DNA from 3 places in the Streptomyces sp. NPDC004051 genome. Region 3 is predicted to be linked to each of the others. Evidence: riboswitches for the same ligand, from Rfam matches in the RefSeq annotation. Region 3 holds a riboswitch; each other region holds the start of a gene.

Region 1 (9,723 bases), on a different contig from region 3:
GTTGGGGCGGCGGTCCATGACGGGGTGGAGGTAGGCCACGGAGGCGGAGGACCGCAGGTTGCCCTCCGGCTCGTAGGCCAGGGAGAAGAAGCCGGTGCCGTCGGCGAAGGGCTCGGCGTTGAAGTCGTCGATGACGGGGACGCCGGTGGCGCGGGAGGCCGCGGTGACGAAGTCCTCGGCGATGGGGTTGCGGTCGGCCTCGGCCACCGGGACGATCTTGGTGAGCAGCCGGTCGCGGTAGGGGAGGATCGTCGCCGGGTCCCAGCCGGTGCAGCCGTGGGCCACCCAGTCGTCGAGGTCCTGCGGCAGCGGCAGGAAGCTGATCAGCGTGTTGTGGGAGGAGCAGCCGCCGAGCACCCGGGCCCGTGAGTGCAGGATGTGGGAGTTGCCGCGCGGCTGTTCGACGGTGGTGTAGCCGTAGTCGAACTCCGTGCCGAGCAGGTTGATCCAGTTGCGCAGACGCAGGATGCGTTCGTCGCCGACGTCGCTGGGGCCGCCCTCGATGACGCAGACACGGCAGTCGGGGTCCTCGCTCAGACGGGCGGCGAGCACACAGCCGGCGGTGCCGCCGCCGACGATGACGTAGTCGTAGGAGGACTCGGCGCCGTGCGGGGTGGTGGAGGCCATGGGGTGCCTTTCTTCGGTGGCCGTCGGGAGGGGGCGGGTGGTGTGCCGCGTCGTGCTGCCGGGCCTGGCCGGTCAGCCCTTGAACCAGCCGGAGGGCGCCGGGGCGAGGTTCTGGTAGATGTGCTTGGCCTCCTGGTACTCGCGCAGGCCCGTGGGGCCCAGCTCGCGTCCGACGCCGGAGCGGCCGAAGCCGCCCCACTCGGCCTGCGGTACGTAGGGGTGGAAGTCGTTGATCCACACGGTGCCGTGCCGCAGCCGCTGGGCGACGCGCTGGGCGCGGCTCGCGTCGGAGGTCCACACGCCGCCGGCCAGGCCGTAGCGGGTGTCGTTGGCCAGTTCCACCGCCTCGTCCTCGGTGTGGAAACGCTCGACGGTGACGACCGGTCCGAAGACCTCCTCCTGCACGATGCTCATGGACTTGTCGCAGTCGGCGAAGACCGTCGGCAGCAGGAAGAAGCCGCGGCTGAGCGCCGGGTCGTCGGGGCGGGTGCCGCCGGTGACGAGCCGGGCGCCCTCCTCCCGGGCGGCGGCGATGTGGCGTTCGACCTTGTCGCGGTGTTCGGCGGAGCTGAGCGGGCCGCTCTCGGTGCCCTCCTCCATGCCGTTGCCCAGGCGGATCGACCGGGCGCGCCGGGCGAGGGAGTCGACGAACCGGTCGTACAGGGAGTCCTGGACCAGCAGGCGGGAGCCGGCGGAGCAGACCTGCCCGGCGTGCAGGAAGGCGGCGTCCAGCGCGTAGTCCACGGCGGCGGCGAAGTCGGCGTCCTCGAAGACGATGTTGGGGTTCTTGCCGCCCAGTTCCAGGGCGACGGTCTTCGGCCCCTCGGCGGCGGCGGCCATGATGGCGCGTCCGGTGGCCAGGCCTCCGGTGAAGGACACCAGGTCGACCTCGGGGTGACCGGTCAGGGCCGCGCCGACGGTCGCCCCGGAGCCGAGCACCAGGTTGGCGACGCCGGGCGGGGCGCCGGCCTCCTCGATCAGCCGGATCATGGCGATCGTGGTGAGCGGTGTGGTCTCGCTGGGTTTGAGGACGAAGGTGTTGCCGGCGGCCAGCGCCGGCGCCACCTTCCACGAGGCCTGCAGCAGCGGGTAGTTCCAGGGGGCGATGAGCGCGCACACCCCGACCGGCTGGTAGACGACGCGGCTGAGGACGTCCGGGCCGACGTCCACGACACGGCCGCCGTCCTTGCCCGCGAGTTCCGCGAAGTAGCGGAAGGCGTTCGCCACGTCCTCCACGTCGAAGCGGGACTCGGTCAGCGTCTTGCCGGTGTCGGCGGTCTCGGTGCGGGCGATCTCCTCCTTGTCGCGCAGCAGCAGGTCGTGAACGCGCATCAGGAGGTCGGCGCGCCGGCGGGTGGGGGTGTTCGCCCAGTCCCCCTCGTCGAAGGCACGCCGGGCGGCGCGCACCGCGCGGTCCACGTCGGTGGCGTCCGCCTCGTCGACGGTCGTGACGACGGAGGCGTCGTACGGGTTGACCACCTCCCGCCGCCCGCCGGCCGCCGCCTTCGTCCACTCGCCGTCGATGTACAGCTCGCCCACCGCGGGGCCTCCTTCGCGTCCGGCCGGTACCGATCGGTTGCCGGTCGGCACCACGGTCATCGTGCGGTCGGCGGCCACGAGGCGCACGGCCACCGTCGCGACCGGGTGGTCCGGGTACCCCGGGCGGGCTAACGAACGGCCGGGGCTGGAGGGCCGGCGGAGCCGGGCGAAACAATCCGGGCGGGACGAGCCGGGCGGAACGAGCCGAGCCGGGCGGAACGATCCGGGCGGGACGAGCTGGATGGGGCGAGCCGGGCCGGGCGGGACAAGCGAGCCGGGCGGGGCGGGACGAGCGGGCCGGGCGGGGCGGGACGAGCGGGCCGGGCCGGGCGAGCCGGGCGGGAGGCGTGTGCGGAGGTGGCGCGCGGGGTGTCGTCCCGGCGGCGGGCGCCCCTGCGTCAGGCCGGTGCCGGTGGTCCGTCCCGGCCGGCCAGGCAGCAGTCGCCGCACTTCGAACCGTTCGGCACGCGGTAGTAGAGGCAGCAGCTGCGGCGGCGGAACGTGAGACCCGGTCCGGTGATCACTCCGGTGCCCACGAGTCGTCCGGTGTCCAGCAGCCGGGTGGTGAGGCCCGTGAGCGGCTCGTGCAGCTCGGGGTGGGCCGACAGCAGGACCTGGGCCGATCCGACGAGTGCGGAGGCGGCGTTGCCGTCCAGCAGGCGCGGGGCGATCTTGACGTGCAGTCCGGCCTCGATCGCGCGCAGCTGCCGCATCACCTGCTCGTACAGGGCGAGAGCGGGGTCGGGGAGCCGCTCGGCGTGCCAGCCGGCGGGCCGGGGCAGGCGGAGGGCCGGCCCGTCGTCGGCACGCCGCAGCTCCGCCAGGTCCGGGACGATCCCGTGCATCAGCACGCACGCCAGGGCGGGGGACCAGAGGCGGGCCGCGTGTCCGAGGTGGGCGATGGACACGCCGATCCGCGGTTCGCCGGTGCGGTACCGCCGGGTGACGGCTGCGGACAGGTCGGTGAAGCCGCGCGCGGAGGCCGGGTCGAGCAGGCGCCGGCCCTCGTCCGGGCCGCCGACGGGCAGGACGAAGAAGCCGCCGAGGGCCGCCACCTCGTGCAGGGCCGCGGTGACGGCCTCGGCGGGCGCCTGAGCCTGAGCGTATCCGGTCATGCCGGGGCGGTTCCTTTCCGTCGGGCGGCGGCGCCGGCCCGGAGGGGGCGGCGGCCCGGTGAGCGCGGTTTCAGGGGGCCGTGCCCCGCCGTGGCGGCCTGACGGTGTAGAGGTCGAGGATGTCCGGGAGGGGTGCGACGCCGGGGCCGCCGGCGTGCGCCCAGGCGATGATGTCCTCGATGGCGTCGGGGTCGTTGACCAGCCCCAGCCAGACGGGCCGGCCGCCGGCCGCCCGGCCCGCCGCGGAGGGCTGGACGACGATGACGTTGGCCTGTTCGCACAGGTCCAGACAGGCGGAGACCCGTGTCGGAACCGCCGCCCGCAGACGCGCCGTCTGCGCCGCGTGGTCGACGCCGGGCACCTTGGAGCTGCCGCAGCAGCAGTCCCGGCACACCACGACCCGGCAGGGGGCGGGGTTCGCGTCGCGTGACATGCGGCCTCACCCCTCTTCCCGGGCGGATCCGCCCCGGTCGAAGTCCCTCAGCTCCGCGGCGAGTGAGCTGACGGCCGCGGGGTTGCGCGGGCTCTCCACCAGGTCCACGTAGTCGAGGACGACGATCCGGTCGTTCCTGACGGCCGAGACCCGGGCGAGCGGCGGGTAGGACTTCAGGAACTTCCGCTTCTGGTCGGCGCCGGTGTCCCCGTAGTCGTTGATCACGATCACCTCCGGGTCGCGTTCGACGACGGTCTCCCAGCCGACCGTCGTCCAGCTGTCCTCGAGGTCCTTCATGATGTGGTCGCCGCCCGCCTTGGTGATGATGTCGTGCGGACCCGCGTACGCACCCGAGGTCAGCGGCTTGTCCCGCCCGTCGTCGTAGAGGAAGACCCTCGGGCGGTCCGCGCCCTTCGGCGCCTTCGCCTGCGCTTCGGCCACCTGCTTCCGGAACTCCGTGACGAGGGCGGTGGCGCGGTCCTCGACGTCGAAGATCCTGCCCAGGTTCCGCAGGTCGGTGTAGAGGGCGTCGAGCGGCGACATCACGCCCCGTGCCTTCCCTCTCCCGTTGCGGCACGACTCGCTCAGCAGATACGAGTCGACGCCCACCTTTTCCAGCTCGGCGGGGGTGAAGCCGGTTCCCTCGTTGAAGCCGTAGTTCCAGCCGGCGAAGACCAGGTCGGCGCGGGCGTCGAGGACCAGTTCCTTGTTGATCCTCTCCTTCGAGAGCCACTCGGTCTTCCGGTAGGCGTCCTTCCAGGGAACGGAGGTGAGGTCGCCCTTGTCGTCGGGCATCACGTAGCCCGCCATGTGCCCCTCGAGCCCGAGCGCGAACATGATCTCGGTGATGCCGACGTCGTTGGTGACCACGCGCCGGGGCGCCTTGTCGTAGGTCTTCTTCTCTCCGCAGTTCTCCACGGTCACCGGATAGTGGCCGTCACGGGCCGCGGAACCGTCCTTCTCCTCTTCCTGAGAGGTGACCTGCGCACCGCAGCCGGTGAGGAGCAGGGCCGTGGCGAGCGCGAGTGCGGCGGGGCGTGCCGGGTGCGGCATGGTGACGGTGACTCCTCAGGTGGCGGACTGGGCGGGCTGATCGGACTGGACGGACCGGGCGGGCAGGAGACGGTCGAAGAGCAGCTGTACGGCGCCGGTCTCCGGATGCGGGACGCGGTGCGCCCGCACGCCGAAGACCTCGGCCAGCAGCTCGGCTGTGAGCACGTCGTGCGGAGCGCCGGAGGCGACGATCCGGCCGCCGTGGATGACGTGGAGCAGGTCGCAGTGGAGTGCGGCGAGGTTGAGGTCGTGCAGCGCGGTGAGCACCGTCAGCCCGCTGCCGCGCACCAGGGCGAGCACCTCCAACTGCTGGGCAATGTCCAGGTGGTTGGTGGGTTCGTCGAGCACCAGCACCCGGGGTCGCTGGGCGAGCGCCCGGGCGATCAGGACCCGTTGCCGTTCGCCGCCGGAGAGGGTGAGGAAGCCGCGGTCGGCGAGGTGGGCGGCGCCGACCCCCGCCAGCGCGGCCTCGCACGCCCCGCGGTCCTCGTCGGTGGTCCGGGCCGCCGACCGCTGGTGCGGCAGCCGTCCCATCGCCACGACCTCGGCGACCGTGAAGTCGAATTCGGTGACCGCCTCCTGGGGCAGTGCGGCCACCCGGCGGGCGCTTTCCCGCGCACTCATGGCGTACAGGTCCTCGCCGTCGAGCCGGACCGTACCGGCCGAGGGGCGCAGCGCCCGGTAGACGCAGCGCAACAGGGTCGACTTCCCGCTGCCGTTGGGCCCGACCAGTCCGACGAGCTGCCCCTCGTCCGCCCCCAGCGTGACCTCTTCCACCAGCCGGGCGCCGTCGGCCTCGACGGTCAGTGCGTCGACGTCGACCCGCATCACACGCCTCCGAAGGTGTAGGAACGGCGACGCATCAGCAGGACGAAGCACGGCACGCCGATGGCCGCGGTCAGTACGCCCACGGGCAGTTCGACCGGCGCGAGCACCACGCGGGACAGGATGTCCACCCAGATCAGCAGGACGGCTCCGGCGAGTGGCGCGACGGCCAGCAGCCGCCGGTGGTCGGCGCCGACGAGCATCCGCACGGCGTGCGGAACCATCAGTCCGACGAAGCCGATCGCCCCGCTCACCGCCACCACCGCCCCCGTGACGGCCGCGGAGACCAGGAACAGCTCCTTGCGCAGCCTCTCCGGGCCCACTCCCAGCGCGGCGGCCGTCTCGTCGCCCATGGCCAGGGCGTTCAGGCGACGCGCCGACCATCCGAGGTGGACGAGGCCGCCGAGCACCGCCCCCGCGGCGATCGGCACGGAGGCCCAGTTGGCGCCGCCGAGGCTGCCGAGCAGCCACATCATCGCGGACCGGGCCGCCTCACCGCGCTCGGCCGCGAACACCATGAACGTGGTGACGGCCGAGAAGCCGTAGAACATCGCGGTGCCCGTCAGGACGAGCCGCAGCGGGCTCAGGCCGCGCGGGGTACGGGCGATCGCGTACACCAGCACCATGGCCAGGAGCGCGGAGAGGAACGCCGCCGTGGACAGGGCCCAGACGCCGAGCGCGCCGAAGGCCCCGAAGATGAGCACGGCGTTGGCGCCCACGGCCGCGCCCGAGGAGATGCCCAGCACGTACGGGTCGGCGAGCGCGTTGCGGACCATGGCCTGCACCGCGACGCCGATGGCCGACAGCCCGGCCCCTACGATCGCGGCCAGCACGGCCCGGGGGAAGCGCAGCTCCCAGACGATGGTGTACGCCGGTACCTGACCGGGAGTGATGGACCCGCCCGTCGACCCGGCCCACAGATGGTGCAGCACCTCGCCCCAGGAGATCCCCGACGCCCCGATCCCCACCCCGCAGACGAGGGACACGGGCAGAGCGGCGCCCAGGCCGATCAGGAGAAGGGGCAGCGGTACGCGTCCGGAAGACATGGTCCCGGCTCCGGTACGGGGCGTGCGCGCAGGCGTGGCGGGTTCGGTTTCGAGGGTGGTGGCCACGGACGGGTCGCTTTCGCCTCAGGCCGTGCCCCTACGCAACAGAAGGAGCGGCCCCGGGCGGCGGGCGCCCTGCGCAGCACCTCTCGCAGTCCACGGCGAATGACAGGAGCCTTCACACCGCGGGTAATCGGGCTTGCGGGGCCTTGGAGGGGCTCCGCCCACCGTTGCGGGTCAGCGCCGGAATTCGACCGGACTTCCCCCGCGGGGCAGGTGCAGCTTAGCGCGCTTGCTGGAGCACCCCCGCCGGTGGTGGCGGAGATCACCCCCGCCGCTGCGAACCCGGCACTCCCACCGGACCTCCGCATCTGCCCTGCTCAACGGCCTGACAGGCCGTCAGCGGACGGGCACGGCGAGGTGCTGGAGGTGTGCGGCCGGCTGATGCACGGCATCGGGAACCTCCGCGTCGGCGCCGACCGTGACCCCGACCACGATGCACGCCGACTGGTCGCACTTCTCGTCGCAGGACTGCACCGGCCCCGGACCGAGGCGGGTCCGGGGCCTGGTGCCGAGCGGTGCGGCGGGGAGCGGTTCAGCGGGGAGCGGTGAGCGGCCGGGGCCCCCGGCCGGTTCAGGCGGTGGTGCCGGCCGTTCCGCCGCCGCCGGTGGTGACGCCGCCGGCCGGCTTGGCCGCGGAGAAGGGAGGCGTGTCCTGTCGGCACGTCGTTCCGACCGGCGGGAGGGTGCCGTCGACGAGGTAGCGGCTCTCGTGCGCCTTGACGCAGCTGCTGGGGTTGATCAACGCGGTGTGCCCGTAGCCGTCGTTGGTGAGCAGGCGTGCGTTGGCCAGTTCCTCGGCCATGGCCTGCGCGTTCGAGTAGGGAGTGGCGGGGTCGTAGGCGGTGCCGACCACCAGGACGGGGCGGGCCGTCGGCTTGTCCCACGGGCCGCGGTAGCGGTCGGCGGCGATTGCGGGCCAGGTGGCGCACCCTTCGGCGGCCCAGGTCCAGAAGCGCCCGGCGTCGCCCGCACGAGCGGCGGCAGCCTCCTCCATGGCGTGGTAGGCCCCGGGGTCACGCGGGTTGGGGCTGTCACCGCAGAACACCGCGGCGCCCTGCTCCTCGCCCAGGTACGGGGTCGGGTCCGGGACCGCCGGTGGGAGCGGGGACGAGGCCGGCTCCGGGGCGCGGCCCCGCCACAGGTCCTGCAGCCGGCCGGCGAGGTCCGTCCAACCGGGGTGGACGACGTAGAGGCTTTTCACCGCGTCGGCGACGGTGCCGGCGTAGGTCCACGCGCCCACGGGCTGCTTCCGGAGCCGCTGCATCAGCTGGTCGAACTTGGTCCGGGTCGCCTTCGGGCCGCCGGCGGAGAAGGCGCAGTGGGCGGTGGTGGTGGACCCGCACAGGGCGAGGAACCGGTCCAGGGTCGCCGCCGCGCTGCGGTCCGAGCCCATGCGCAGGAACGTCGTGAGCCGGGGGTCGTGGTCGGACGCGTGATGCGTCCAGGCCTGCGGGTCGATGTTGCTGTCGAGGACCATGGCGCGGACCTTGCCGGGAAAGAGGTTGGCGTAGGTGGCGCCCAGGATCGTGCCGTAGGAGATCCCCTGGTAGGTGAGGTGCGGCTCCCCCACCGCCCGGCGGAGCAGGTCGAGGTCGCGGGCGGTGTCGGTGGTCGACACATGGCGCAGCAACTCGGGGTCGCGCTGTCCACAGCGCCGGGCCAGGTCCCGGGACGCGGCGATGAAGGCCGCCCGTTCCTTCTCGCCCACCGGGAAGCCCGCCGGTCTGCCCGCGTTCCATTCGGCGGCCTCCTCGGGACTGGCGAAGCAGTTCACCGCGGTGCTGCTGCCGACTCCCCGGGGGTCCCAGCTGACGATGTCGAACCGTTCCCGCACCTCGCGCGGGAACTTCTCGTAGTTCTGCGGCATCTGCACCGTTCCGGGGCCGCCGGGGCCGCCGGGGTTGAAGAAGAGGGTGCCGATGCGCCGGCCGGGGTCGGTCGCCTTCCGTCTGACGACCGCCAGCTCGAGGGTGCGGCCACCCGGTCTGCCGTGATCCAGCGGCACCTTCGCGGTCGCGCAGTCGAACTCGCTGCCGCGGACGCAGGGGCTCCAGTCCAGTCGCGGGACGGGCACCGAGGGTGCGGGGGTGCCGCCGGCCACGGCGAGGTCCTGGCCGGCCAGTACGGTCGAGCAGGTCACCAGCGCGGCGACGAACGCGGTACGGCGTCTGCGGACCGTTGTGAATCGGCGTATGAGGGGCATGGGCATACTCCGTTCGTGGGTTCTCCGTGGCTGAGCGCCCCGGGCCGCCGACGCCCTGGCCGCGGTGCGCGTCCGGGTCCACCACACAGCGGCCCGTCGGTGCGCGCGCGGCGGTACAGCCGAATGGCCCAGTCCCCGCGCTCCGGCCCGGCACGCGGTGGTAAGCGGCACCGTCCGTCCGGGCCTGCGGCCCACCCAGCGGGGGCGGATCGGCGAGCCGCCGGCCGGGAGCGGTCCAGGCGCGGCGCGGCCCGCTCCCCACCGGTGAGCTGCTCGTCGTCACCCGGCGGTGGCCGGCGCGTGGGAGGAGGCCCCGCGGGCCGGGCCGGCGAGAACGTCCCGCCTGATGGTGTCTTCAGGCGGCGGCCGGCCCGCCGCTCAGCGCGGCCACGATCTCCTCGTCCTCGAACTCTCCGGTGGGCGTGAAGCCCAGCGACGCGTACAGGCGGGCGGCGGGGGCGTTCTCCGGGTGGTAGGAGAGCCGGATCTCGCGGCAGGACGGCAGCGTGGCGAGGCGTCGTATCAGGACGCGCATCGTGGCGCGGCCCACGCCCTTGCCCTGCTCGGCGACGTCGACGACCATGCCGCCGATCCAGTGGGCGCCCTCCTCCTCGTCGTACGCCCACATGACGTGGCCCACGACCTCGTCACCGGCCCGGACCGCGAGGGAGGTCCAGGTTCCGTCCCGCAGGGAGAGCAGCAGATAGCGTGCGCCGAGGGCGGCCACGAACCGGCGCTGGTCGTCGGCGGGGGCCACGTCGGCGACGGCACGCCAGTTCTCGTCCGTGATCTCCTCGAGCACCACGCACCGGCCCTGGC
Region 2 (9,723 bases), on a different contig from region 3:
AACTGGACCGCGTCCTGGCCGTACTGCGCCACCTGCTCACCGCCCGCCGCACGGTCCTCGCCGTCAACGCGGCCTACATCGCCTCCGCCGCCCAGTCCGACGACGCCCGCACCGAGCCGCCGTTCCGCCTCCAGGGCTCCTACCGCAACATGAACAAGATCGCCCAGCGGATCCAGCCGGTCATGAACGACGCCGAACTCACCGCCGTCCTCGAGGACCACTACACGGCCGAGGCGCAGACCCTCACCACCGGCGCGAAGGCGAACCTTCTCAAACTCGCCGAACTGCGCGGCACCCTCACCCCCGCGCAGGCCGACCGCTGGGACGAGGTGAAGGCCGCCCACCTGCGCACCCGCACCCTCGGCGGCCCCGACGACGACGCCCTCACCCGCGCGGTCGCCGCCCTCGCCCTCCTCGGCGACCGCATCGCCGCCGTCGAGTCGGCCATCACCCGGGCAGCCGACCCCCGCCGCCTCATGGCCGCCCCGGTGGACCACGGGGCGACCCGGCCGGAGGGGCGGCCGGCGCGGAGGCGACCGGAAGGAAACGGAGACCCGCAGCCGGAGAGGGGGTGGTGAACAGGCGGCCCCACCAGCAAAGAGCGAAAGCTGGAAACAACGGTTTCCTACTGGTAGACCTCGCCCGCCCGGGGAGAAGCTTCGTACCTCTCCTCCGCCTTCCTCTTTGCTTCGTCGGCGGAGAGCTTCTCCTGGGCCATGAGCTCTTTCTGCAGGTTTTCCTTCAGTTTTTTACTTCCCTCGACCGCTGCGTTCACGGACCACGGCGTCCGGCAGGCGTAGATCAGCAACGCGTTGTATTTCTTGAACGCCTGCGCGTTCTCGATGATGACGGGCAGTGGCGGAGTCTCGGCCTCCTTCGCGGCGGCGAACTGGGCAGCGACCTCGTCCGACCACTGGAAGTCCAGCAGGACCGCCACGTCGCAGTGGTCCACCAGCCCGATCACGCGGTCGATCTCCAGCGAGAGTTCGGTGGCGTGGTGGGGCCGGACGTACTCACCCGGTGCGTTCTTGGTGGGCTCCACCCCGGCGTTCGCAAAGGCATCGGGCAGCGACGCGAAGACCTCGGCGGTGGCCCCGATCCGGTTCAGGCTCCGCTCTTCCTGAACGGCGAAGCCGTACTGCCTCTCGGTGCCGACGGTGATGCGGTGCTTGTCCTCATAACCGTGGGAGAACCACGACAGCATGTGGGAGTGCCGGGGACCGGAGGGGCTCTTGAGCATCGCGACGGTTCCTCGGCCGAGACCCTCGATGTTGAAGGTTGCCGTCTCCAGCTCGGGCATCTGAGACTGCTGCGCTCGCCAGGCGCGATCGGCATCGAGGACAGCGGCCCTGGCCTGCTCTTCGTACTGCTCCATGGACTCCGAGGGCGCAGGGTGCTGCGCAGCCGATGCGCTGTGCCCCAACTCCGCGTTCATCGCATCCCTGGTCACACTGTTGTCGGTCAGCAATTTCACAGCCGAGTCGGTCGGCAGCTTCCTCAACTCCGTCTCATTGCGCGTGAGCTTGCGGAGCTCCTCCCACACCCAAGTCTTCTGAGCCGAGGTCAGGGGAGGACCTTCTCCGGCCCACTTCTGGTAGAAGTCACGCGAGGTTTTGAGCACCATCCGCTGGACGGCGCCGTCCTGGGCCGGTGCCGGCACCGGTGTGTGGCTGTGCTCCCCGGCCGTGGCACGCTGCACGCCCGTTGCCTCCTGCCCCAGCCTGGTCGCTGTGCTCTCGGCGTCGCGCTCCAAAGCGTCGGTGGGGTGGCTGACGCCCGAGGGGACGCGCCCCACTCGCTGCTGGCGGACGTGCTGCAGTTCGTGGCGCATGGTGTGGTCGTCCATGTCGGCCGTACTGCGGAAGACGATGCGGTTGGTCTTCGTGGTGTAGGCCTTGGCCCCGAGTGCCTCGGTCGAGCTGCGGTCGACGTGAACGCGGACATCGCTGAAGTCCTCGCCGCCGAAATCGCTTTCCATCTTGCGCTGGACGTCCGCCTGCATCGGGCTGCCCGAGGTCCGCGTCACCGCATCCACCTGGGCCATGGCGTCGGGCTGCACGGCCTGGTCATCGGCGAATCGCTGTGTGGCGGCGCCATGGTCACAGTCCGCACCGTGCTGATGGCGTTCCTGCTCCACCAGCCGGGCGACCGCGGCGTTGCCGATCGTCCGCTGGAGGGAGCGCGCGGCTGCGGGGGACATCCGTCCGATGCGCCCGGCGGCGGCCGTTTCGGGTCTGAAGGCGACCGGGGCTTGGTCGGCACGCCGAGGAAGCCCCCGCTTGTGGTCTGACTCCGCGAGGCGTCGCTGCCTGTCGGCATGCATGGCCGTTTCCTCTCGTGTGGGCACGTACAGGTCAAGTTCCCATGCTGTCGGGCCGGCCGACCGGGAAGAAGGGCGAAGAGGGCAGCCTGGGAGGAACACAGGACTGCCCGAATGTACTCGGCCTCGGTTGCTGGGAAGGGTGGCAATTCGTCAGAGGTGAGTTTCCGGGCCAGGAAGGTGCTTGCACCCGGGCGCCGGAACGCGCCCGCCTCCTGCGAGCAGGCTGCCCATACGGACGGCTTGCAGGAAAGGTGGAGCCGTGGAGACGTGGGCTCGTGAACCGGCCCTCCGCGCGGGGAAGCCCGAGCGGGGGTCATCCGCTGTCGGCGGGCTCTGCGGGCTCCGCGGTCAGCGCAGCCAGTTCCTCCGGGGTCCGGGGCCCGGTGGCCGGATCTGCCAGCAATCCTTGCCGGTGCAGCAGTCGGGCCGCCGCGATCCCCCACGGCAGCCGCAGCCCCGCCGCCGCGAGCAGGTCCGTACGGGCCAGCATCGCGGCCGCGGGGCCCGTGCGGGCGCCGGACGGGGTGAGCAGCGCCGCGTCGTCGGCCCAGCGCAGGGCGAGGTCCACGTCGTGGGTGGCCATGACGACCGTGGTGCCGTTCGCGCGCAGCCCGTCGAGGGTGGCGAGCAGCCGCTCCTGGCCGTCGGGGTCGAGCCCGGCCGTCGGCTCGTCCAGGATCAGGACCCGGGGCCGCATCGCCACCGCGCCCGCGATCGCCGTCCGCTTGCGCTGCCCGTAGGAGAGCAGGTGCGTGGGACGGTCGGCGAGGGCGGTGATGTCCAGCGCGGCCAGCGCCTCCGTCACCCGCGCCCGCACCTCCGCGTCGGACAGCCCCAGATTGAGCGGCCCGAACGACACGTCCTGGCCCACGGACGCCGCGAACAGCTGGTCGTCCGGGTCCTGCACCACCAGCTGCACGGTCGTCCGCAGCCGGGTCAGCCCCTTGCGGTCGTACCGGACGGGCCGACCCGCCACGGTCAACTCGCCCTCGCACGGGCGCAGTCCACCGCTCAGCAACCGCATCAGCGTCGTCTTGCCGCTGCCGTTGCGGCCCAGCAGGGCGAGCGCACGCCCCTCCCGCACCTCGAAGTCCAGACCGGTGAGCACGGCCGGGCCGTCCTCGTACGCGAAGGACGCGTTCCGCAGCGCGACCAGTGCGGGCTCGCTCACGACAGCGGCCTTTCCAGGAGAAGGGCGAAGGTGGCCAGCGCGACGAGCAGGGCCAGGCTCCCGACCGTGAAGCGCACCGAGACCCGCGCCTCCGGCACCAGCACGCGCAGCGTGCCGTCGTAACCGCGTCCGGCGAGCCCCGTCTGCAGCCGCGCCGCCCGGTCGAAGGAGCGGACGAACGCGGTCGCGCCGAGCCCGCCCAGCGAACGCCAGGCCGCCGCCCGGCCGGTGTGCCCGAGCCGGGCCGCCTGCGCCTCCCGGACCCGGCGCACCGAGGCGAGCAGTAGGAAACTCATCCGGTACGTCACCAGCGCCACGTCCACCAGGGGAGCGGGCACACCGGCCCGTACCAGGCGCGGCAGCAGGTCGGACATCGGCGTGGTGAAGGCGAACAGCAGCACCCCGAGGGAGGCCGCCGAGGTGCGCAGCAGCAACTCCCCGGCGCGCAACGGCCCGTCGTCGGCCCAGGCCACGAACCCGCCCGGCCCGCCCACCCGCACCAGCAGCGGCAGCGCCCCGGTCACGCAGAAGCCCAGCGGCACCCGGTAGGCACGCCACAACCGCCGCCCCGGCACCCCCGCCGGGCCCAGCAGCACCGCGAGCGCGGTCAGCAGCACCAGGACCGCGCCCGGCCAGGGCGGCAGCGAGATCGCCAGCACGGTGAGCCCCAGTCCGAGCACGGCCTTGTCCACGGGATGACGGCGGCGCCAGCGACTGCTGTGCGCCGCCGCGTCGATCGGCAGCACGGGGGATCAGGCCCCGGGTCCCGTAGGGGCCGCGTCGTCGACGTCCGCCTCGGTGGTGGAGGCCCCCCGCTCCCGTTCCGCCCCCTGCCGGCGTCCTCGCCGCAGTCCGAAGTAGTACGCGAGCACGCCCGCGCCGATCGCCGCCTGGAGGGCGAACAGCGCCGACTCGATCTCCCCGGACGGCGGTTCGTACAGCGGCGAGAACCACGGCTCGTAGTCCGGGTCGATCTCGGTGATCGCGATCTCCGCCTCCGCGTCCGCGCCCGCGAACGGCTCCTCCTTGTGATCGCCGAGCCCGAACACCAGCGGCACCACGGCGAGCACGGCCACCAGGAGCAGCAACAGGGAGTTGATCTTCGCGTTACGGCTCATCGGGCCACCGCCTCACCCGAGTCAGAGCCGGCGCCCGAGTCAGAGCCGGCGCCCGCGCCCACCGTCTTCTTCCCGATCCCGGCCACCAGCACCCCGAGCCGGGTCAGTTCGCCCTTGCTGGACTGCACCAACAGGCGCATCACCAGCACCGTCAGCAGCCCCTCGCTCACCGCGAGCGGGATCTGCGTGACGGCGAAGATGGAGCCGAACTTGCCGAGCGCCCCCGCGAACCCGCTGCCCGGGTCGGGGAAGGCGAGCGCCAGCTGCACGCTCGTCACGCAGTACGTCGACAGGTCGGCGACGAACGCGCCGCAGAACACCGCCACCATCAGCGGCGCCCCGGACCGCCGCGCCAGCCGGTAGACCCCGTACCCCGCCCACGGCCCGACGACCGCCATCGAGAAGACGTTGGCGCCGAGCGTGGTCAGCCCGCCGTGGGCGAGCAACAGGGCCTGGAACAGCAGGGTGATGGTGCCCAGCACCGCCATGACCGGCGGCCGGAACAGGACGGCGCCCAGCCCGGTACCGGTGGGATGGGAACAACTCCCGGTAACCGAGGGCAGTTTCAGCGCGGACAGGACGAAGGTGAACGCTCCCGACGCGCCCAGCAGCAGCGTGCTCTCGGGATGTTCCCTGACTTCGCGGGTGAGCGACCGGGCTCCGTGGACGACGAACGGCGCCGACGCGACGCCCCAGGCGACCGCGTGCGCCGGCGGTAGAAAACCCTCGGCTATGTGCATGACTCGGCAGACCCTCTCCAGCACCTCGTGGATGGTTGACGCGCCTTGGCCGGTCTCCTGGCTGACGGGTACCACCGCCCGTGCTCCGCCTTCCCGGGTCCGAGGGGGACCCAGTGGCTGCCTTTCGGTCCTGTCGGGGGACAGGGCCTGGGGCCGGAGCCGGACTTCCCGATCACAGTGGCGAGGGCCGCACCGGTATCGCACCGGATTTCCCGTTCACCAAGGCGAGGCGACACTAGACCCCGTCCCGGGCCGCTGACAAGCACTTCCGGGGGGCGCACGGACAGCGCCCGGCAGCGCGCGCCCGGCGGACCCGGCCCGTCGAAGCGCGGGAATGAGGGGAGGGGGTGCTGGGCAGAAACCTGCTGCAACTAATATGCAACAACGAGATCCGGGCAGCAAAGGTGTGACATTCGATGACGACCCGACGAATAAAGGGTGCAGCCGTCGCGGCGACCATGGCCGCCGCGGTCGCCGGGTGCTCGGCGCCCGGCGGCGGCACGGACGGCGCCGCGGGCGGCGGGTCCGCCGACTCCGTGGTGATCGGGGTCCCCAACGAGCCGGACACCCTGAGCCCGCTGCTCGGCTACGGCAAGGACGGCAATTCCAAGATCTTCGACGGGCTGCTCGCCCGGGACGCCGACCTGGAACTCGAGCCCGCCCTCGCGAAGGCGCTGCCCGAGATCACCGACGACGGCCGCACCTACACCTACACCCTGCGCCCCGGCGTGAAGTTCAGCGATGGCGAACCCCTCACCGCCGAAGACGTGGTCTACACGTACGAGACGGTCCTCGACGACAGGACCAACAACACCGCCAAGAGCGAACTGGACGCCGTCAAGGAGGTCAAGGCGGACGGCGACGACAAGGTCGTCTTCACCCTCAAGTACCCCTACGCGGCCTTCCCGGCCCGCACCGTCCTGCCCATCGTCCCCGAGCACGTCGCGGGCGAGCAGGACCCCAACACCGGCGCCTTCAACACCGAGCCGATCGGCACCGGACCGTACGTCCTCACCGGCTGGAGCAAGGGCGAGAAACTCACCTTCAAGGCCAACCCGGACTACTGGGGCGGCGCGCCGAAGGTGAAGAAGCTCACCATGGCGATCATCGCCGACGACGACGTCCGCGCCACCCGGCTGCGCTCCGGCGACCTCGACGGCGCGACCCTCCCGCCCAACCTCGCCGCCACCTTCGAGAACGACGACGCCCGCAAGACGTACCGGGCCACCACCTACGACTTCCGCGCCGTCACCCTCCCCACCGGGAACAAGATCACCGGCGACACCACGATCCGCCGCGCCCTCGACCTCGCCGTCGACCGCAAGGCCATGGTCGACAAGATCCTCGACGGCGCCGGCCGCCCCGCCTACGGACCGCTGCCCCTCGACGACCCCTGGTACGCCAAGGACGTCGAACGCCCCCAGGACCTCGCCGAAGCCAAGAAGATCCTCGACCGCGACGGCTGGAAGGCCGGCCGGGACGGCATCCGCGCCAAGGACGGCGCCCGCGCCGCCTTCACCCTCTTCTACCCCTCCGGCGACAAGGTCCGCCAGGACCACGCCCTCGCCTACGCCTCCGACGCCAAGAAGGCCGGCATCGACGTCAAGGTCGAGGGCGCCACCTGGGAGGTCATCGAACCCCGCATGGGCAAGGACGCCGTCCTCGCCGGCTTCGGCAGCACCGGAGACCCCGACTTCGGCCTCTACACCCTGCTGCACTCCTCCCTCGCCGGCGACGGCTTCAACAACATGCCCCACTACGACAACCCCGCCGTCGACGAGGCCCTCGAAACCGGCCGCCGCGCCCAGGACCCCGACGACCGCAAGGCCGCCTACGACGACCTCCAGCGCGCACTCGTCAAGGACCCCGGCTACACCTTCCTCACCCACATCGACCACCTCTACGTCCTCGCCGACCGCTGGGGCGACCTCACCACCCAGGTCGAACCGCACGAGCACGGCTTCGCCAGCGGCCCCTGGTGGAACGCCGAGGACTGGCAGCCCGAGAAGTGAAGACCCTGCCCTGGGCGGCAATGGGACACCTCGTGGCACGGCGGGCCCTGCTCGCCGTGCCCGTCCTCCTCGTCGTCACCTTCGGCGCCTTCGCCCTCGCCGCCGCCTCCCCGTTCGACCCCGTCAAGGCCTACGCCGGAACCGCCGCCCTCGGCGCCGACCAGGAAACCCTGGACCGGCTCCGCGACAACCTCGGCGTGGACCGGTCCTTCGCCGTCCGCTGGTGGGAGTGGCTGACCTCCGCGGTCACCGGCGACCTCGGCCACTCCAGCGTGATGCGGCAGCCGGTGGCCGAGGCGATCGGCGAACGGCTGGTCTGGTCGACGCTGCTGTGCACCGTCGCGTTCGCCGTCGCCGTCCTCCTCGGCACCCTGCTCGGCGTCCTCGCCGCCCGCCGCCCCGGCTCGCTCCTCGACCGCACGGTCACCTCCCTCGCCTACTCCCTGGAGGCCGCGCCGGTCTTCTGGATCGCCCTGCTCGCCGTCTGGATGTTCGCCCTCCACCTCGACGTCCTCCCGGCCGGCGGCCTCACCGACACCGGCAGCGAACACGTCACCGCAGGCCAGGTCACCAGCCACCTGATCCTGCCCGCCGGCGTCCTCGCAATCTCCCAGCTGCCCTGGTTCACCCTCTACGTCCGCCAGGGCGTCGGCGACGCCCTCGCCGAGGACCCCGTGCGCGGCGCCCGCGCCCGCGGCCTCGCCGAACGCACCGTCCTGCTCGGCCACGCCCTGCGCTCCGGACTGCTGCCGGTGCTCACCCTCATCGGATCCCGCGTCCCCGAACTCATCACCGGCGCCCTCCTGGTGGAGACCGTCTTCAGCTGGCCCGGCATCGCCGCCGCCACCGTCGAGGCGGCCACCGCCGTCGACTTCCCCCTCCTGGCCGCCTTGACCACCCTCGCCACCGCCGCCGTCCTCGCCGGAAACCTCCTCGCCGACCTCCTGTACGGACTGATCGACCCGAGGGTCAAGCTGGAGGAGATGTGACCCCCATGGCTGACACCACCGTCGAGAAGACCGACGCGACCGCCCCCACGGCCGACGCGACCGCCCCCACGACCGACGCGACCACCCCTGCGGCCGACGCGACCGCCTGGCGCTCGCACGGCACCACCCGCCGCTCCACCCACACCCTGCGCCTGCGCGTCTCCGCCGCCCTGGTCGCCCTCACCGCCCTCGCGGTGCTGCTCGTCCCCCCACTGGTCCAGCTCGACCAGCAGGCCGTCGACCTCGCCTCCAAACTCCTCCCACCCAGCTGGTCCCACCCCTTCGGCACCGACGACGTCGGCCGCGACCTCCTGCTGCGCTGCGTCTACGGCCTCCGCGTCTCCCTGCTCGTCGGCGTCGTCGCCGCGATCACCGCCACCGTCATCGGCACCGCCGTCGGAGCCACCGCCGGAGCCCTCGGCGGCTGGGTCGACCGCCTCGTCATGCGGCTGGTCGACACCATCTCCTCCGTCCCGCACCTGCTGCTCGGCATCTTCATCGTCGCCATGTTCCGCCCCGGCGTCTGGCCCGTGGTGATCTCGGTCGCCCTCACCCACTGGCTGTCCACCGCCCGCATCGTCCGCGCCGAGGTCCTCTCCCTGCGCTCCCGCCCCTACATCGACGCCGCCGTCTCCGGCGGCGCCTCCCGCCTGCGGGTCGCGCTGCGGCACCTGCTGCCCGGCGTACTGCCCCAGGCCGGCCTCGCCGCCGTCCTGATGATCCCGCACGCCATGTGGCACGAGTCGGCGCTCTCCTTCCTCGGCCTCGGCCTGCCCACCCACACCGCCAGCCTCGGCACCCTCATCCAGGGTGCCCGCGGCTCACTCCTCGCCGGCCACTGGTGGCCCACCCTCTTCCCCGGCCTGTTCCTGATCATCCCCACCCTCGCCATCGCCGGCCTCGCCGGAGTCTGGCGGGAGCGGATCAACCCCCGCCGCCGATCGGAGCTGACGCTGTGACCGAGCGACCTCCCGTACTGTCGGTCCGCGGACTGTCGGTCCGCTTCCTGGTGCCCGGCGGCGGCCGCATCGCCGCCGTCACCGACGCCCACTTCGACGTGGCACCCGGCGAATGCCTGGCCCTGATCGGCGAGAGCGGCTGCGGCAAGTCCGTCCTGGCCTCCGCCCTGCTCGGCCTGCTGCCCGCCAACGCGCAGACCGCCGGCCACGCCCTGCTCGGCGACCTCGACCTGCTCACCGCCGACGAACGCACCCTCGCCCGCACCGTGCGCGGCCGTCGCATCGGCCTCATCCCGCAGAGCCCGGCCGCCCACCTCACCCCCGTCCGCACCATCCGCTCCCAGGTGGAGGAGACGGTCGCCGAACTCACCGGCGTCCGCGGCCGCGCCGCCCTGCGCGCCGCCGCCGAGA
Region 3 (9,723 bases):
GGTCAGCGTCTTCTCCCGCGCGAACCGCACCCGTACGGGCAGCAGTCCGAGCCCGTCGACGTGTCCGGCGCGGCTCTCGACCTCGTCCTCGATGTGCTCGCCGAGGATCTGGTAGCCCCCGCAGATCCCCAGCACGGGCCGCCCCTCGGCGGCCCGCCGCTCCAGGGCGTCCGCCAGCCCCCGCTCGCGCAGCCACTGAAGGGCCCGCACGGTTCCGCGGGTCCCCGGCAGGACGACGAGGTCGGCGTCGGCCAGTTCCTCGGGCCGGTCCACGAACCGCACGACGACGCCCGGTTCGGCGGCCAGCGCGTCCAGGTCCGTGAAGTTGGACATCAGCGGCACCGCGCACACGGCGACCCGCAGCACGTCCTCGCCGACCGGCGGGGCGACGGCCGACTCCCGCACGGCGCCGCGCAGGGAGACGGCCAGGCCGTCCTCCTCGTCGATGCCGAGCCCGTGCCGGAAGGGCAGGACGCCGTACGTGTGCCGTCCGGTCAGGCCGTGCAGCATGTCGAGGCCCGGCTCCAGCAGCGTCACGTCGCCCCGGAACTTGTTCACCAGGAACCCGGCGACCAGCGCCTGGTCCTCGGGGGAGAGCAGGGCGACGGTGCCGAAGAAGGAGGCGAAGACCCCGCCGCGGTCGATGTCGCCGACGACGAGGACGGGGAGCCCGGCGTTCCTGGCGATCCCCATGTTCACGATGTCGGTGCGCCGCAGGTTGATCTCGGCCGGGCTGCCGGCCCCTTCACAGATCACCGCGTCATACGTGCCCCGCAACTGTGCCAGGCAGTCCAGTACCGTGCCCAGCAACTGCTGTTGCCGTCCACCGTGGTAGCCGCGCGCGCTCAGCTCGCCGACCGGCCTGCCCAGCAGCACCACCTGGCTGCTCCGCTCGCCGCCCGGCTTGAGCAGCACGGGGTTCATCAGCGCGGTCGGCTCGACCCGGCAGGCCTGGGCCTGCATGGCCTGCGCCCGTCCGATCTCGGCGCCCTCGCGGGTCACGAACGAGTTCAGTGACATGTTCTGCGCCTTGAACGGCGCGACCTTGACGCCCTGTCGTGCCAGCCACCGGCAGATCCCGGCGGTCACCACGCTCTTGCCGGCGTCCGAGGTGGTACCGGCGACCAGCAGACCCCCACCGCTCATGACCTGTGCCCCTTCCCGGAGGTCCGTGCGGCGGCGATCCGCGTGCCGATGATCCGCGTACCGGCGATCCGCGCGGCGGCGCCGACGCCGAGCGCCAGCCAGCCCACGCGCCGCGAGAGCCGTACCGCCCGGTCGATGTCCGCCGTGGCCACGGGGCGGCCGGTGCCGTTGAGGACGGGCCGGTCTTCGACCCGCCCGGCGTAGGACAGCGTTCCGCCGAGCCGCACGCCGAGCGCGCCCGCGAAGGACGCCTCCACGAGGCCGGCGTTGGGGCTGGGATGCTTCGCGGCGTCCGCGCGCCACGCCCGGACGGCGCCCCGCGGGTCCGGTCCGGCGGCCGCGGCGAGCACGGCGGTCAGTCGTGCTCCGGGCCATCCGGCGACGTCGTCGAGGCGGGCGGAGGCCCAGCCGTAGCGCCGGTACCGGGGCGACTTGTGGCCGACCATGGCGTCCAGGGTGTTGACGGCCCGGAACCCGAGCAGCCCCGGCACCCCGGCGACGGCGCCCCACACCAGGGCGCCCACCACGGCGTCGGAGGTGTTCTCGGCGACGGACTCCACCACCGCGCGGGCGATCCCGTCGGCGTCCAGCGCCTGCGGGTCCCGCCCGCACAGGTGCGGCAGCCGTGCCCGCGCGGCCTGGACGTCCCCGGCCGTCAGCGCCCGCCCGATGGCACGGGCCTCCCGGGCCAGCGACGTCCCGCCGACGACGGCCCAGGTGGCGGCGCCGGTCAGGGCGACCGAGGCGGCGGGGGAGGACTGTACGCACCGGGAGGCAAGGCTGCCCAGGGCGACGGCCCCGCCGACGCAGACGGCGGTGTGCAACGCGCCCCGGCCGCGGTCGTCCCGCCACAGCATCTGTTCCACGGCAGCCGCGGCCCGCCCGAAAGCGGCGACCGGATGCCCTCGGCGGGGATCGCCGAGGAGCAGGTCGCCGAGGAGGCCGGCGGCGGCGCCGTACGCGAACTCGCGATCGGCACCCACGGGTTCAGCCGGTGGGGGATCCGGTGGGAACGCCCGCCCCGAGCCGGGACGGGGCGTTGCTGGTCGACCTCGACGGGCAGCCGGGCATGGCGATATGTCCTCACTCAGGGTGTCCACGCCCTGGTTCGACGAGACCGGCGGTGAGAGTTCCTGGCTCCCGGGGTGTGCACCCCGGTGACAGTGGCGGGACCGCGCCGGACTTCCACCGGCTTCCTCTCCTGCCGCCGCATTGGCATCCGGCAGTTCACCACGGCCCGGAAGAACCGTCAACCTGCCTTTGACCTGCGAGGCTGAAGTGTGCTGAGGCCCACAGAGGGGCTCCGGTGGGGGGAACGCGAACGGGCGGTGCGGGGCTTCACACCCCGCACCGCCCGTCGGACGGAGACGACCTCGGTCAGGCCACGATCAGGTAGATCCCGTACGCCACCGCCGCCGTGCAGGCCGCGAAGCAGGCGTAGGCGCCGGCGACCGCCAGGGCCGCGGACTGGCCCTGGGCCACGGCCCGCTCATGGCGGGACAGGCCGACGATGCCGAGGGTGAACAGGGCCACCAGGGCCACGGTGACCACGAGGCTGACGCCGAAGACGGAACCGAGGGCCGCCCAGTCGATCTGCATGGTGCTCTTCTTCCTTCGTCTCTTCCTTCGTGCCGGGACGCGGTCAGACGGTGGTCTTGGCGGGCGGGTCGGCGGGGGCCGGGGCCGGGATGGTGGCCGAGAGATCGCCGGCCGGAGGCGGGGTCACCGCGGCCATGGCGACGGTCACCACGCCGGCGGGCTCCTCGGCGGCGGCGGCCGGGACGTCGGCGTCGTCGTGGTCGTTGACGTTGGTGTGGTCGACGACCTCCCGCCGGGAGATCTTCCAGATCGCCGCGCTGGAGACGACCAGGAAGACGGCGACGACGGCGGTGCCCCAGCTGCCGGCTCGGCAGACCAGTTCGGCGATGGCTCCGACCAGGGCCGCCGCCGGCAGCGTCAGGCCCCAGGCGACGAACATCCGGGTGGCCGTCGACCAGCGGACGACACCGCCCTTGCGGCCCAGGCCCGCACCCATCACGGCACCGGAGACCGAGTGCGTGGTGGAGAGGGAGAAGCCGAGGTGGGAGGAGGCCAGGATGACCGTCGCGGCGCTGGTCTGGGCGGCGAAGCCCTGCTGCGGCTGGAGGTCCGTCAGGCCCTTGCCCATCGTGCGGATGATGCGCCAGCCGCCGAGGTAGGTGCCGAGCGCGATGGCGACGCCCGCGGAGACGATGACCCACATGGGCGGGTCGGAGTCCGGGGCGAGGGCGCCGCCGGCGACCAGGGCCAGGGTGATGATGCCCATCGTCTTCTGCGCGTCGTTGGTGCCGTGGGCCACGGAGACGAGGCCGGCGGAGGCGATCTGACCCGCCCGGTAGCCCTTCTCGGACGCCTTGCCGTCGGCCTTCTTGCCCAGGCGGTAGGTCAGCCGCGTGGCGAACATCGCGGCGACGCCGGCCACCAGCGGCGCGGCGATCGCGGGGATCAGCACCTTGGTGACCAGGACGTCACCGTGCACCGCGCCGAAGCCCGCCGAGGCGACGGTGGCGCCGATCAGGCCGCCCATCAGGGCGTGCGAGGAGCTGGACGGCAGGCCGACCAGCCAGGTCAGGAGGTTCCAGAGGATCGCGCCGACCAGTGCGGCGAAGATGACCTCGGGCCGGATGCCGGCCTCGTCGACGAGGCCTTTGGAGATCGTGTTGGCGACCTCCACGGAGAGGAAGGCGCCCACCAGGTTCAGCACGGCGGACATGGCCACCGCGACCTTGGGCTTGAGAGCACCGGTCGAAATGGTTGTCGCCATCGCGTTCGCGGTGTCGTGGAAACCGTTCGTGAAATCGAACGCGAGTGCGGTTACCACCACAATCGCGAGGATCAGCGAGAAGCTTTCCATTTACCCAGGCAATCGTTCGAAGTCATTGGCGCGTTGAACGTAGGTAACCTGAGTGAACAGAAGATGAACTGGGATGGGCGACGGGATGACCTTGAGGGGTGTGAACGCCCCCTCGGACGGCCCCGCATCCACCATGCCCCACCCGCGGCGGTGCGGCTGAAGGGCTGTGACCCCGTCGGCGGACGTCCACGGCCGGCCGTGGATCCGTTGAAGAGACCTTCGTCACCCGGCAGGATCACGGCATGACCGAACAGCGACGCCGTGCGAGCGAGGAGAAGGCGCGCGCCTGGACCGGCCTCGTCGAGGCCGCCCGCCGGACCGTCTCCGACGGGCTCGTCGTCGGTACCTCCGGAAACGTCTCGGTACGGGTCGGTCCGACCGTACTGGTCACACCGTCGGGGGTGCCCTACGACCGCCTGACCCCGCACGACGTGACCGGTGTCGACCTCACCGGCCGCCAGGTCCTCGGCACCCTGGTCCCGACCAGCGAGCTGCCCATGCACCTCGCGGTGTACCGCGCGACCGGCGCCCGCGCCGTGGTGCACACACACGCCGTGCACGCGACGGCGGTCTCCACGCTCGTCGACGAACTCCCGCTCGTCCACTACATGGCCGCCGCGCTCGGCGGGCCCGTCCGGGTCGCCCCGTACGCGACCTACGGCACCGAGGAGTTGGCCGGACACGTGCTGCGCGCCCTCGACGGCCGCACCGGCTGCCTCCTGAGGAACCACGGCACCCTCACCCACGGCGCCACCCTCGACCAGGCCTACGACCGCACCGCCCAGCTGGAGTGGATGTGCAGGCTCTGGCTGACCGCCTCGTCCGTCCCGGGCCGCTCCCCGGCCCTCCTGTCGGCCGACCAGCTGGCGGAGGTCGCGGACCGCCTGCGGGGCTACGGGCAGCGCGACTGAGAGGTCACCCGGGCAAGACGTCCACTGGCCGGGGGGCCGGTCCGCCGGGACACTGGGTTCCGTGCGCACTGTCAGAGCGACGGCCGCTGCCGTCACCGCCGTGATAGGTGCCGGAGCCGCCGCGGTGGCGGCCGGCCGGCTCGCCAGCGACGCGGCACTCAAGGCGCCGCCGGGCAGACCGCTGCCCACCGAGCCCCGGCTCACCGTGCACGGCACCGCCGCCGGCCAGATCAGCCTCACCCGGGACCTCGCCGCCCTGCGCCCCGGCCGCTACGGCCTCACCGGTGACGACTCCCACGCGGTCGTCGGACCCGTACTGGAAGGCATGTCGGACTCCGCCGACACCGTCGTACGCCGTCTCGAACGCGTCGTGCGGGGCACCCTGAAGCCCGGCGACCGGGCGTGGCTCACCCCGAACCTGTACATAGGCGACCCGGGTGCCGCACTGGGCCTGGACCACACCGACGTCCTCGTCCCCGGCGAACTCGGCCCCCTTCCCGCCTGGTTCGTGCCGGGCGTCCGGGAGACCTGGGTGATCGCGGTGCACGGCCTCGGCACCACCCGGGAACACCCCATGAACCTCATGGAGTTCCTGCACCGCCACCACTTCCCGATGCTCATCCCCTCGTACCGGGGCGATCCGGGCGCGCCGCGCTCGCCCGACGGCCTCAACCACTTCGGCGAGACCGAGTGGCGCGACCTCGACGCGGCGATCCGCCACGCGCTGGACGCCGGTGCCCGACAGGTCGTCCTGCTCGGCTGGTCCACCGGCGCGACCATGGCGCTGCGTGCCGCGGCCCGTTCCACCCTGCGCGACCGCATCGCCGGACTCGTCCTCGACTCCCCGGTGCTCAGCTGGGAATCGACCCTGCGCGCCCTCGCCGCCGCCCGCCGCACCCCGGGCGTGCTGCTGCCGCTGGCGGTCCGCGCCGCCCAGGGCCGCACCGGCCGCTACGGCGACCACCACCCCGGCACGACGGAGGCGGAGCACATCGACGTCCCCACCCTGATCGTCCACGGCCCCGGCGACGTGGTGGCCCCCTGGCGGCTCTCCCACCGCCTGGCCGCATCCCAGCCCAACACAATCACCCTGCTCACGGTCGCAGACGCTCCGCACGGCGCCATGTGGAACGCCGACCAGGACACCTACGAAGAGGCCCTGCGCCGCTTCCTCACCCCGCTCATGTGACCTCCGCACCTCCCGCGGGTGACCCCCGTGCCGGCTCGGCGGTCCCCTCCGGCTCCTCCGGCCGCTCCGGCTCCTCCGGCTTCTCCGCCCCGGCGGGTGGCGGGGGCCGGGCGGACGGGGGAGCGGGGGCCTCGCCGGGGATTCCGCTCGGGGCCGCGGCGCCGGCCTGCCACCGCCCCTCGACCGCCCGTGCGACCCGCTGCGCCGGCCCTCTCCGTCGCCGCCCGTGACATTCCGTTTGGGTTTTCGGACCGTCAACCGCAAGACTGCACCCGTGACGTCCCGTATCCCGCGCGACTCCAGGCTTCGACTTGTCCGCCCGCGACCCCTGGCCGCCGCCCCCAGGGCGATGAACCAGCAGCGCTCGCGCCGTCCTGCGCCGCGCCCTCCGGAAGGCACACCGGCCCCCGCGGAGCTGGCCAGGACGGCACGCTCCGGTCTGGCCGGAGCGGCCCGCGTCGCCCGCTGGGCCGACGCCGCCCTCGGACCCGGCCGGAGCAGCAGCGCCACCGCCGCCGGCAAGGCCATCCTCTCCGACGCGACCGCGCGATGGGCGGCCGACGACCTGGGCCTGACCCCGGCTCAGGTCCGGGCCGACTGGGACACGGCCCGGCTCGCCGGTCTGGTCGAGGTGCACGGCGACACGGCCCGCCCCGGCTGGCGGCTGCGCGCCTGGGACCGCGACGACAGCGCCGTGCTGCGCGGCTGGGTCGCCCTCTTCGACGCCTGGTCGCTGGCCCACCCGGAACCCGAGGGCCACGAATCCGCCACCGTCGGCGAGGTCGTCTCGGCCATGCCGCAGGTGCTCTCCTTCCTCCAGCTCTCGGCCGGGCCCGTCCCCGTGCCCCAGCTCCTCGACCTGCTGCAGCAACGGGTCACCGAACTGCGCACGGAGCGCTGCGAGGTCGACTACACGTCCCCCTCCGCCGACACCGCCCGGCCCACGCCCGTCGAACCGGGCGCCGCCGACGCCCCGCTCGCCCCGCTTCTCGAATGGGCCCTGCGCGCCCTCGCCGCGGTGGGCGCCCTCACCTACGGCGAGGGGCAGGCCACGCTCACCCCGCTCGGCAGCTGGGCGGTCTGGGTCAAGCTGGAGCAGATCTGCGTCGCCGCCCAGAGCCCCGCCGGGAACATCGAGCAGAGCGCCGAGGACATGCTCCGCGGCTGCGCCCAGCTGCGCCCCAACGCGGCCCGCGCCGAGTACCGCGCCTGGCTCGCCGCCCGCCCGGTCGCCGGCGCCGTCGCCGAACTGCTCGCCGCCGCCCGGGGTGAGGACGCCCTGCTGCGCGGCCTCGCCTTCGAGGCGCTGCGCGTGGTCGGCGCCCCCGCCGAACCCGAGGTCCGCGCCGTGCACGACGAGCCGACACTGCGGCCCTACGCCCTGCTGTGGCTGGCCGAGCACGAGGGCGCCGACCCCGAGGACGCCCACCAGGTCCTCACCCGGGAGGAGGCCACCTGGCTGTGGGTGGACACCGCCGCCGCGGTCGCCGACCACGGTGAGGCCCCGCTGCTGGTACGGCACCTGGAGTCCGCGGTCCAGCCGACCGTCCCCGCGCTGCTGGACGAGGTGCGTGCGGTCGGACACCCGCGCACCGTGCAGGTGCTGGTCGCGCTCGCCGCCGCGCACCCCGACCCGGCTCTGGCCAAAGCCGTCCGGCGGGCGGCCTTCCAGGTGCACACCGGAGGCTGACGCCACCGCCACCGCCGCCACCGCCGCCACCACCGTCCCGCGAGATCCCACCGGCCCGGGGCCGGGCTCAGGCCCCGGCCTCGGGCGCGTACGTACCGAAGCTCCAGACGTTGCCCTCGAGGTCCCGGGCCGTGTAGTCCCGCGAGCCGTAGTCCTGGTCGGCCGGGGGCGCCAGGATCTCCGCGCCCTGGGCCACCGCCCGCCGGTGGTGTGCGTCCACGTCGTCCACGACGACGTACACCCCGGCCGGCCCCGCACCCTTCATCGCCGTGTCGAAGACGCCGCCGCGGCCCCGGGAACCCAGCATCACCGCGCCGTTGCCCTGGACCAGCTCGGCGTGCACCACCGAGCCGTCCTCGCCCTCGTACACCGACAGCTCCGTGAAGCCGAAGGCCTCCGTGAGCTGCCGGATCGCCGCCTTCGCGTCCGCGTACAACAGCGTCGGGAAGACGCTCGGACGTCCGCCGCCCGTACCTGCCACGGCCCACTCCTCACCTCCCGCAGCCCAAAACCCGGCAACGGGAAAACCACCGGAAAAACGACCTTCCGGCAGTCTGGCACCGACCACCGACAACGCTCCGTGACCCGGCCGGGAGAGGGGCATCGCACACCCGCACACCGGAAAAGTGGTTGCGCGACCCCGTTAGAATGGCCCGCATGGCCATTCTCCTTGTGCATTAGACGGCGGGAACGCCCTCAGCCGCCCACCGCCGACTTCCCCAGGCTCCGTTCGAGCAGGGGACCCCCAACGCCTGGAGTCTGACCAGTGATCTCCGCCTCCGGCATCGAGCTGCGCGCCGGTGCCCGTGTCCTCATCGAAAGCGCCACCTTCCGCGTCACCAAGGGCGACCGCATCGGCCTGGTCGGCCGCAACGGCGCCGGCAAGACCACGCTCACCAAAGTCCTCGCCGGCCAGGGCATCCCCGCCGCGGGCAGCGTCACCCGCTCCGGCGAGGTCGGCTACCTCCCCCAGGACCCCCGCACCGGCGACCTCGACGTGCTCGCCCGCGACCGCATCCTCTCCGCCCGCGGACTGGACGTCCTGATCCGCAAGATGCGCGAGAACGAGCAGCGCATCGCGAACGGCCAGGGCGCCACCCGGGAGAAGGCGCTCCGGCAGTACGAGCGCCAGGAGACGGAGTTCCTCACCAAGGGCGGATACGCCGCCGAGGCCGAGGCCGCCACCATCGCCGCCGCGCTGAACCTGCCCGACCGGGTCCTGGGCCAGCCGCTGCACACGCTCTCCGGCGGTCAGCGCCGCCGCGTCGAACTGGCCCGCATCCTGTTCTCCGACGCGGACACCCTGCTGCTCGACGAGCCCACCAACCACCTCGACGCCGACTCGATCGTCTGGCTGCGCGACTACCTCAAGACCTACCGCGGCGGCTTCATCGTCATCTCCCACGACGTCGACCTGGTCGAGACGGTCGTCAACAAGGTGTTCTACCTGGACGCCAACCGCTCCACCATCGACATCTACAACATGGGCTGGAAGCTCTACCAGCAGCAGCGCGAGGCCGACGAGAAGCGCCGCAGGCGCGAGCGGCAGAACGCCGAGAAGAAGGCCGCCGCCCTCAACGCCCAGGCCGACAAGATGCGCGCCAAGGCCACCAAGACGGTCGCCGCGCAGAACATGGCCCGCCGCGCGGAGCGCCTGCTGTCCGGCCTCGAGGAGGCCCGCCAGTCGGACAAGGTCGCCAAGCTGCGCTTCCCCGACCCGGCGCCCTGCGGCAAGACCCCGCTGACCGCCGAGGGCCTGTCGAAGTCGTACGGCTCCCTCGAGATCTTCACCGACGTGGGCCTGGCCATCGACAAGGGCTCCCGGGTCGTCATCCTCGGTCTCAACGGCGCGGGCAAGACCACCCTGCTGCGCCTCCTCGCCGGAGTGGAACAG

Evidence for each region. A riboswitch is a leader RNA that binds a small molecule or an ion and turns the genes downstream of it on or off. The one in region 3 is predicted to bind cobalamin.
Region 1: linked by a shared signal. The riboswitch ahead of ACWEQO_RS10545 (FecCD family ABC transporter permease) and the one ahead of ACWEQO_RS00290 (cobalamin biosynthesis protein) in region 3 are both predicted to bind cobalamin.
Region 2: linked by a shared signal. The riboswitch ahead of ACWEQO_RS24095 (energy-coupling factor ABC transporter permease) and the one ahead of ACWEQO_RS00290 (cobalamin biosynthesis protein) in region 3 are both predicted to bind cobalamin.

What each region holds. Positions count from the first base shown of each region.
Region 1 is NZ_JBSGHG010000007.1:8,883-18,605, reverse strand. Features, by position in the region: gene ACWEQO_RS10575 (GMC family oxidoreductase) at 1-627, opposite strand, end outside; gene ACWEQO_RS10570 (aldehyde dehydrogenase family protein) at 700-2,166, opposite strand; gene ACWEQO_RS10565 ((2Fe-2S)-binding protein) at 2,565-3,281, opposite strand; gene ACWEQO_RS10560 ((2Fe-2S) ferredoxin domain-containing protein) at 3,352-3,714, opposite strand; gene ACWEQO_RS10555 (ABC transporter substrate-binding protein) at 3,721-4,767, opposite strand; gene ACWEQO_RS10550 (ABC transporter ATP-binding protein) at 4,783-5,595, opposite strand; gene ACWEQO_RS10545 (FecCD family ABC transporter permease) at 5,595-6,638, opposite strand; cobalamin riboswitch at 6,806-6,926, opposite strand; gene ACWEQO_RS10540 (hypothetical protein) at 7,038-7,175, opposite strand; gene ACWEQO_RS10535 (alpha/beta hydrolase) at 7,273-8,904, opposite strand; gene ACWEQO_RS10530 (GNAT family N-acetyltransferase) at 9,260-9,723, opposite strand, start outside.
Region 2 is NZ_JBSGHG010000026.1:29,777-39,499, forward strand. Features, by position in the region: gene ACWEQO_RS24070 (DNA repair ATPase) at 1-578, shown strand, start outside; gene ACWEQO_RS24075 (eCIS core domain-containing protein) at 626-2,323, opposite strand; gene ACWEQO_RS24080 (energy-coupling factor ABC transporter ATP-binding protein) at 2,637-3,494, opposite strand; gene cbiQ (cobalt ECF transporter T component CbiQ) at 3,491-4,240, opposite strand; gene ACWEQO_RS24090 (energy-coupling factor ABC transporter substrate-binding protein) at 4,247-4,612, opposite strand; gene ACWEQO_RS24095 (energy-coupling factor ABC transporter permease) at 4,609-5,352, opposite strand; cobalamin riboswitch at 5,383-5,591, opposite strand; gene ACWEQO_RS24100 (ABC transporter substrate-binding protein) at 5,769-7,364, shown strand; gene ACWEQO_RS24105 (ABC transporter permease) at 7,385-8,353, shown strand; gene ACWEQO_RS24110 (ABC transporter permease) at 8,359-9,312, shown strand; gene ACWEQO_RS24115 (ABC transporter ATP-binding protein) at 9,309-9,723, shown strand, end outside.
Region 3 is NZ_JBSGHG010000001.1:46,827-56,549, reverse strand. Features, by position in the region: gene ACWEQO_RS00295 (cobyric acid synthase) at 1-1,146, opposite strand, end outside; gene ACWEQO_RS00290 (cobalamin biosynthesis protein) at 1,143-2,129, opposite strand; cobalamin riboswitch at 2,255-2,393, opposite strand; gene ACWEQO_RS00285 (hypothetical protein) at 2,524-2,745, opposite strand; gene ACWEQO_RS00280 (anion permease) at 2,789-4,039, opposite strand; gene ACWEQO_RS00275 (class II aldolase/adducin family protein) at 4,282-4,950, shown strand; gene ACWEQO_RS00270 (alpha/beta hydrolase) at 5,012-6,139, shown strand; gene ACWEQO_RS00265 (hypothetical protein) at 6,414-7,829, shown strand; gene ACWEQO_RS00260 (VOC family protein) at 7,897-8,310, opposite strand; gene ACWEQO_RS00255 (ABC-F family ATP-binding cassette domain-containing protein) at 8,596-9,723, shown strand, end outside.